Regions from separate parts of the Streptomyces sp. NBC_01237 genome, predicted to be linked through region 2. Evidence: riboswitches for the same ligand, from Rfam matches in the RefSeq annotation. Region 2 holds a riboswitch; the other holds the start of a gene.
What was found. A riboswitch is a leader RNA that binds a small molecule or an ion and turns the genes downstream of it on or off. The one in region 2 is predicted to bind cyclic di-AMP.
Positions count from the first base shown of each region.

Region 1: linked by a shared signal. The riboswitch ahead of OG251_RS05525 (C40 family peptidase) and the one ahead of OG251_RS34355 (M23 family metallopeptidase) in region 2 are both predicted to bind cyclic di-AMP.

Region 1 is NZ_CP108508.1:1,239,889-1,243,974, forward strand. Features, by position in the region: gene OG251_RS05515 (ATP-dependent Clp protease proteolytic subunit) at 482-1,117, shown strand; gene OG251_RS05520 (hypothetical protein) at 1,125-1,433, shown strand; cyclic di-AMP (ydaO/yuaA leader) riboswitch at 1,907-2,071, shown strand; gene OG251_RS05525 (C40 family peptidase) at 2,075-2,545, shown strand; gene OG251_RS05530 (LysE family translocator) at 2,572-3,213, opposite strand; gene OG251_RS05535 (LysR family transcriptional regulator) at 3,286-4,086, shown strand, end outside.
Region 2 is NZ_CP108508.1:7,760,256-7,764,341, reverse strand. Features, by position in the region: gene OG251_RS34360 (SGNH/GDSL hydrolase family protein) at 1-287, opposite strand, end outside; gene OG251_RS34355 (M23 family metallopeptidase) at 451-1,419, opposite strand; cyclic di-AMP (ydaO/yuaA leader) riboswitch at 1,425-1,582, opposite strand; gene OG251_RS34350 (alpha-galactosidase) at 1,878-3,974, opposite strand.

The sequences.
Region 1 (4,086 bases), 6.5 Mb from region 2:
GGGGCTCTCGCCGCGTACGGACACGTCCGCCACGCTGCCACGCGGCCGCGGACACCGCCGGTGGGCCTTGGCGATCGGTCCATGCGACTGCCGACCGAGCAGTCGTTGCGCAGGCTGATCATCCTCGCCGGCCACCGCCCACGGCGAGACCTCCGTCACCGGCCTCGGCCCTCCACCTCCACCCGGCCTGCGGTCTCGGTCGGCGAAAGAGAGCCCACGGGCGCGGCTCCGTCGCCGTTCTGCCCCGAATCCATGACGCCGCCGGGCCGCGGTCGGCGTCATGGCCGCGGGACACACGAGCAGAATCCTCAACCGCAGACGTCGACTTCACCTCTGCGCGCGAGCGCACGGTCAGGGCCACCGTCGAGGAACACACCAGCACCACACCCTTCTGTACGTCCTGTACATTTTTTACCGGCATGCAGCAGCTGAAGCACGCATGCGGACCGAGGCCTGCGCAGATCCCAGGAGAGGCACCGCGATGATCCGACCTGTCGCCCGTTATGTCCTGCCCGAGTTCACCGAGCGCACCGCGACGGGGACCCGGACTCTGGACCCTTACTCCAAGCTGCTCTCCGAGCGGATCGTCTTCCTCGGCACCCCGGTGGACGACACCGCGGCCACCGACCTGATCGCCCAGTTCATGTACCTGGAATACGCCGAACCGGACCGGCCCGTATCGCTGTACATCAACTCTCCCGGCGGATCGTTCAGCGCCATGGCAGCGATCTACGACACGATGCAGTACCTGGCCTGCGACGTGGAGACCTTCTGCCTCGGCCAGGCCGGCTCCAGCGCGGCCGTACTGCTGGCGGCCGGGGCACCGGGCCGCCGACATGCCCTGCCCGGCGCCCGGGTAGTCATCCGTCAGCCCGTGCTGGACGAACCGGTGCAGGGCCAGCCGTCCGATCTCGAAATCGAAGCGCGCGAGTTGATGCGGGTACGCGAGATGCTCGCGGGCATGCTGGTCCGTCACACGGGCCGGTCCGCCGAGCGGATCACCGCCGACATCGAGCGCGACACCATCCTCGACGCACGGGCCGCCAAGGCGTACGGGCTGGTCGACCACGTCGTGGAGAACCGCAACCCGCCCCGGCCGCCGCACCCCGCGAGGTGAACCGACGATGCTGCCACCCGAGTTCCCACCGCTCCCCGCCCTGACCCGCGCCGAAGGGGAGTTCATCGACCGCTACCTGGAAGTCCTCGACCAGCTGGGCCGGATCAACCCGGCCCGTGGCAGCGACACCTACGGCGCTCTGCGGGCCGCCCAGGCACTGGCCTCCCGGGCCGCGGCACTGCGCGACGCCCTGACGCTGATGCACGAGCGGGGCGAGACACAGATCCACGCGACCACCCTGGCGCGGGCGCTGCGCCTGCTCGACGGGGAGCGGCGCGCGGGCCGGGTCGCGGTACCCCCACCACCGACGGGCTGACCGCCCCTCCACCTCGACCCCGACCCCGACCCCGGCCCCTCCCGCCCCCGCGGCTGAGGCCGGGGTCTGGGCGTGAGGGGGGCCGTGGCCACGGGTGAGAGGGAGCCGGGCCGGGCGTGAGGGAGCCGGACCGGGGCGCCGCTGAGCCGACGCGACACGCCCGGTCGATTGATCAATTTTCCTCGCTCGTTCGGCGTAGGCAGTCCCCCTCATGAGGGACAACCCAACTTGCGCTCTGCGCGTGGACGGTACTCGGAATATGCGGTTCCGCCGCTGGTACGAGACTGGTCGGACAGCGCCGCCGAGGGCTCGAATCCGACCCGTCCACCCGAACGGATCAGTCGTGATGAGCCTCACAAATCACTGTTTCGCCTCGGAAATCCGGCACTTCGTGAGTCAAGATCCCTGGGACGACAAGCCCCCGCCACCGCGGCGGGGCGGTCCGGGCGGACGCCGAGTCCTGCCGCTGCCCGGATGACTGGTCGACAGAAGTGGATCGGCAGGAGTGGAGGACCCGAGCACAACGGGTCGACCGGGCAACCGGTCGCCCCTCGGGGTGAAGCCGCCAAGTGCGGCCGGGCAACTTCGCCAGCCCGAACCCGACAGGTCATCCTTCACAGGCGGCTGACGAAGGGTTGCGCATGACTGCGCAGGTACATGTCCCGTCTCTGCTTGCCCGGGTCGGTACGGCCTCGGTTCTCACTCTCGCCGTCGGCAGCACCATGCTGGCGCCGGGTCTGGTGACCGATGCCGAGGCCGCCACTCACTCGACGAAGGCGCTCAAGATCGCTGCCTCGAAGAAGGGATCGCCCTACAAGTACGGAGCATCCGGCCCCCGCCGGTTCGACTGCTCGGGGCTGACTCTCTACTCGTTCAAGAAGGCGGGCAAGAAGCTCCCCCGCACGGCCCAGCAGCAGTACAACAAGACCCGCCACATCTCCTCCTCGATGCGCAAGAAGGGCGACCTGGTCTTCTTCCACTCCGGCCGCAGCGTGTACCACGTGGGCATCTACGCGGGTAAGGGGAAGATCTGGCACTCCCCCAAGACGGGGGCCCTGGTCCGGCTGGAGAAGATCTGGTCGAACAGCGTCTGGTACGGGCGGGTGCGCTGATCCCCTGATCCCCGGCCGGAACCGCTTCAGCGCAGCAGCGGTCCGGTCACCAGCGCGAGCCCCAGTGCGGTGAGCGCCGCGCCGCTGCCGCCCTCGATCGCACGGGCGGTACGCGGCCGGCGCAGCCACCGGCCCAACCGGTCCACCAGCAGGGCCACGGCCGGGAACCAGATGAGCGCCAGCACCACGACGACGGCCGCGAGCAGCAGGGTCCTGGGCAACGGCGGCTGCCCGTCGGGGACGAACTGGGGCAGCAGACTGAGGAAGAGCACCGGCGCCTTGGGGTTCAGCGCGTTGGTCAGGAAGCCCTGGCGCAGTGAGCGGCCGAGTTCCTTCGGCGCGGGGCCGGGGGCCTGTGCCGCCACCCCGTCGGTCGCCGCGGTCCGTCGCCGTATCGCGTACAGGGCGCTCAGACCGAGATAGAGCACATACGCCCCGCCGAGCAGCTGGACGGTGCGGAACAGCACGGGCATCGTCACCAGCACCGCGGCCAGCCCCGCCACGGCCAGCGCGGTGTGCACCAGCAGCCCCCCGGCGACTCCCAGCGCTGTGGCCACCCCCGAACGGCGTGAGGCCAGCGCGTTGCGTACGACGACGGTGAAGTCGGCGCCGGGCAGCGCCACCATGCCTGCGGCGACTCCCGTGAAGGCGAGCAGTTGTGCGTCCATGCGTACAGCCTGGCCCGAAGTAGCCTTTAGCGTGTACTTGCAATCTTCTGGGTCTGCCAAAAGGAACGCTTAATGTACGACCCGACACGGCTCGCGGCGCTGGTGGCGGTCGCCGAGGCCGGATCGATCACTCGGGCCGCGGCCCGGCTGGGCTACACCGCGCCCGCCCTCTCCCAGCAGCTGGCCAAGCTGGAGCGCGAGGCCGGTGCGGCGCTCCTGGTGCGCCACCACCGCGGCGCCAGGCTCACGGCCGCCGGTGAGCTGCTCGCGGGCCGGGCCAGACGGGTCCTGGACGAGCTGGACCAGGCGCGGCACGAGCTGGCCCAGCTCGCGGGGCTCTCCGGGGGGCGGCTGCGGGTCGGCACGTTCACCACGGCCGGAATCCATCTGCTGCCGCCGGTGCTGAGCGCGTTCCGGCGCGCCCATCCCGATGTCGAGCTGGCGGTGACCGACTACGAGCCGCCCGGTACGGTCGCCGCGGTGGCCGCCGGGGAGGTCGATCTCGCCCTGACCCACACATACGAACCGGCAGCCGCCGATCCGCCTCCGGCGGGCGTCACCATCGAACCTCTGCTGGTCGAGGAGCTGGTCCTGATCACCGCGGTCGGCCACATGCTGTCCGAGGGCACGGGCCGGCTGCCCGTCGCCGAGCTGGCGGGCCGGCCGCTGATCAGCAGCGCGCCCACACATCCGCCCCGTCGCGGGGTGGAACGGGCCCTGGCGGAGGCCGGGGCCACCCCTGCCGTCGTGTGCGAGTCGCCCGGCTATGCCCTGGTGTGCGCGTTGGTCAGCGCGGGGCTCGGGGTGGCCGTGGTGCCGGAGATGGTCGCCGCGATGTCCCCGACCCCGCTGTCGGTGCGACGGCTGGAGCCC
Region 2 (4,086 bases):
GGGGCCAGTTCCTTGGCACGGGGCACCTGCTCCTCGACTATCTGGTCGAGAAGGCGTCCGCGTACGGCGAGATTGGCGTACCGGAAATTCCCGTGCGGGGAATCCTCCGGGCTCGTCGCTGCATCGGGGACCGGGAGCTGGTCCGCCAGCAGCACCGCGAAGCGGTCCGCCCAGCCGACAAAGGTCCCGTCGGGGCCGGGGTCTCCGACGCCTTCGGTGAAGCTGTCGCCAATCGCCGCGTACGACCCGATGATGCCTGGTTGATTGATTCTCGAATCGTCTGCCACAAGCGCATATCCTGCACCTTCGAATGTGACCTACGCGACCGTAATACGGGGTTGACGGGTGGTGAGATAGACCACCCGGTCAGTTTTTGGTAAAGCCGGAATAAGTACAGGGGCGGTGCGCTCGTGCGCACCGCCCCTGGGGGAACCGCTCGTCACCGCTCCATCAGATGGAGACGCCGTGCTGACGCAGGTACGAGATCGGGTCGACGTCGGAGCCGTAGCTCGGGCCGGTGCGGACCTCGAAGTGCAGGTGCGGGCCGGTCGAGTTGCCGGTGGAGCCGGAGAGGCCGATCTGCTGGCCGCCGGTGACGGTCTCGCCCACGGAGACGTTGAGCGAGGACTGGTGGGCGTACTGGGAGTACATGCCGTCGGCGTGCTTGATGACGACCTCGTTGCCGTACGAGCCGCTCCAGCCGGCCGAGACCACGGTGCCCGGACCGATGGCGCGGACGACGGTGCCCGAGGCGGCCTGGAAGTCCGAGCCGGTGTGGTAGCCGCTGGACCAGCTGGCGCCGGAGGCCCGGTACTGGGTGGTGACGTTGGCGTTGGCCACCGGGGTCGTCCAGCCGGAGCTGTTGCTCTGGGAGGCGCTGGTGTTCGTGGAGGTGGTGGACTTGCCGGCCGCGGCGGACGAGTCCGGGGAGGACGTGGTCTTCGGGGCGGGCTTCGCCTTCGGGGCGGCCGGGGCGGCCTTCTTCGGCTCGGCCTTCGAGGGAGCCGGCGCGGACTGCGCGGCGTCCGGGGCGGCGGCGGAGCCGGACGCCTTGGCGCCGAGGGTCAGCTTCATGCCGGGGAAGATCAGGCTCGGGTTCCCGCCGACGACGTCGCGGTTGTCCTGGTACAGCTTCTGCCAGCCACCCTTGAGCTTCTGCTCGGCGGCGATCTTCGACAGGTAGTCGCCGGAGACCACGGAGTAGGTCTTCGACGCGGTCTGCGTCTTCACCACGGCGGCACCGGGGGCGGTGTGCGCGGCGGCGACCGAGGCGGCGGCGGGCGCGGCCTTCTCCGCGGCGTGCGCTCCGGTGGCACCGATCAGCGGGAGGGCGAGGACGGCGCCGCCGGTCCCTGCGGCGAGGACACCGCGGGCGATCGGGCCGGTCTTCGTACGACGGTGCTTACCCTGTGCGGGCATGGGGGAATTCCTCTCCGGCGCCTACGAGGTGAGCTGTCGGGTTCGGGCTGGAGATGCCCGGTCGCTGGCTGCGACTTCACCCCGAGCCGGTCCGGATCTCTCCGGGCCGGCGGCTTACCTGGGTCCCCCGCTCCTGCCACGCGTATGTGGGTGGGTGTGAATTCCGGGCGGCGGCAGGATTAGGCGGTCCGTCCGGATTGACGGTGACCGTAAACGAGTCAGGACGACGGGAACAAGCCATCGGTTGCGTACCGGAATCCCCGATTCAATTTCGGTTCGGATTTCCGGTGACACTCCGTGGATTACGGATCTTGGCTTTCCGCGCGGCGCCCGGATTACCTCCGGGCGCCGCCACCACACACCGTCACGGATATGATCCCGCTCACCAGCGGGTCACCATCTCCCCCACAAGTGGGGCATGTTCCACTAAATGCACCAATACGGACATGTCATGGCCATCACCTCTGACGCAACCTCAGCACCCGCGCGTCGAGATCTCCCGTCAGCCCCGTGTGCAGCCCCCGGTGCAGCAGTGCCGATCCCTCGTACACCGTCCCGGTGTCCTGGCAGACGTACACCGCCGAGGGGTCAAGACCGCGGAGCCGCAGAGCCGGGGGGCGCTGCCCGTACCGCTGCGCTTCGAGCCACATCAGCACCACGGTCTCCTCGCCCCGCACGTACTGCACCGCGCTCAGCCCACCGCGCGGAGCCGCGAGCCGGTACAGGGCGCCGTGCTGGACGACCGGGCGGATCTCCTTGTACAGGGACACCCAGTCCCGCGCCTCGGCCAGCTCCTCCTCGCTCCACTCGGTGAGGTCGCCGCCGACCCCGAGCACCCCCGCCATGGCGCTGACGAAGCGGAAGCGCAGCGAACTCGCCCGCCCGTTCATCTGCTCGTTCGGGCTGTCGGTGACCCAGGCGGCCATCACCCGTGCCGGGTGGATCTGGCCGAAGCCCTCCTGGATGGCGAGCCGGTCCAGCGGGTCGGTGTTGTCGGAGGTCCACACCTGATCGGTCCGGGCGAGCACCCCGAGGTCGACCCGGCCCCCACCGCCCGAGCAGGACTCGAAGGCCACCCCGGGGTGTGCGGCACGCAACCGGTCGAGCAGCGCGTACAGCGCGTGCACATGCTCGATCCAGAGCTTCTGCGGATACTCCTCGCCCGGCCAGCCCGCATCGGTGAAGCAGCGGTTGAAGTCCCACTTCACATAGTCGATCGGAGCACTGGAGAGCAGGGTGTCGAGCTGTTCCCACAGGTATTCCTGCACGTCCGGCCGGGCCAGGTTGAGCACCAGCTGATGACGGAACTCCGTCCGCGTCCGCCCGGGGACGTGCTGGACCCAGTCGGGATGGGCCCGGTAGAGATCACTGTCGGGGTTGACCATCTCCGGCTCGACCCAGATACCGAACCGCATGCCCAGTCCGCGCACCTCTTCGGCCAGCGGCCTCAGCCCACCGGGGAAACGGTCGGGGTTCGGCGTCCAGTCCCCGAGTCCGGCCCGGTCACTGGTGCGCTGCCCGAACCAGGCGTCGTCCACCACGAACAGCTCGACACCCATCTCCGCGGCCCGCACCGCGAGCTCCCGCTGCTGCTCCTCGACGATGTCGAATCCGGTCGCCTCCCAGGAGTTGTAGAGCACCGGGCGCAGCGCCTCGGCGTCCGGAATCACATGGGCCAGCTGCCAGGCGTGCCAGGCGCGGCTCGCGCCGCCGAATCCGTCGGGGCTCCACAGCCCGGCGAAGACGGGTGTGGTGTACGACTCCCCCGGCGCGAGCCGCAGCAGCCCGGACTCGTCGTAACCCGCACCGCCGGTGATCTGCACCAGGCCGTCGGGCAGCTGGTGCACGGCGATCCGCCAGGACCCGGACCAGCCCAGCGCGCAGCCGTACACCTCGCCGTGCTCCTCGGTCGCCGCGGCGTCCGCGTCCAGCGCCACCCAGGGCAGATGCTGGTGTCCGGTGTGTCCCCGGCGGCTGGAGAGGATCTTCTCGCCGTACGTCAGTTCCGACCGCACCAGCCGGGACTCGGCCCCCCAGCTGCCGTGGAGCTGGCTCAGCCGCCAGCCCTCACGGGCCGGCAGCGTCCAGGTCGCCGCGTCGGCGCGCAGCAGCTCCAGGGGCGGGCCGTCCGGCCCGGCGTGCGTGACGGTGGCCCAGCGCTCGATCACATCGGAGTCCCCGCGCATCCGGTAGTGCAGGGTCAGCGCGAGCCGGTGGACTGCGTCGGTGAAGCCGAGCCGGAGTTCGTCACCCCGCGTCTCGGCGTCCGCGAACGCCCACTGCGTACCCCTGACCTCGGCGGTCCGTACGGAGAGGGCCGGGCGGACGAATCGGGGTCCACCCTCGACCGGATACTCCTCGCGGCCGTCGAGCGGGGAGTCGAAGCCCGGACCGGGCGGGAAGGGCTCGGCCGCCAGCGCCTCGGCCGCGGCCATCGTGAGTCGCGGCCCCCAGTGGAGATGGAGCAGCTCATCGCGGTCCGTGAGGTGGAGCGCGTAGCTGCCGGTCGCGCCGCCGAGCACCCAGGTACGGCCCGTGACACCAGTCTCGATCATCATTCCCCCACGTTCGAACAGTTCCGCACATCATCAACCATTCGCACGGTGAGGGGCAATGCCCTCACGGCACGACTGGCCGGCATGCGGCCGACCGTCGCGCGGCAGAGCG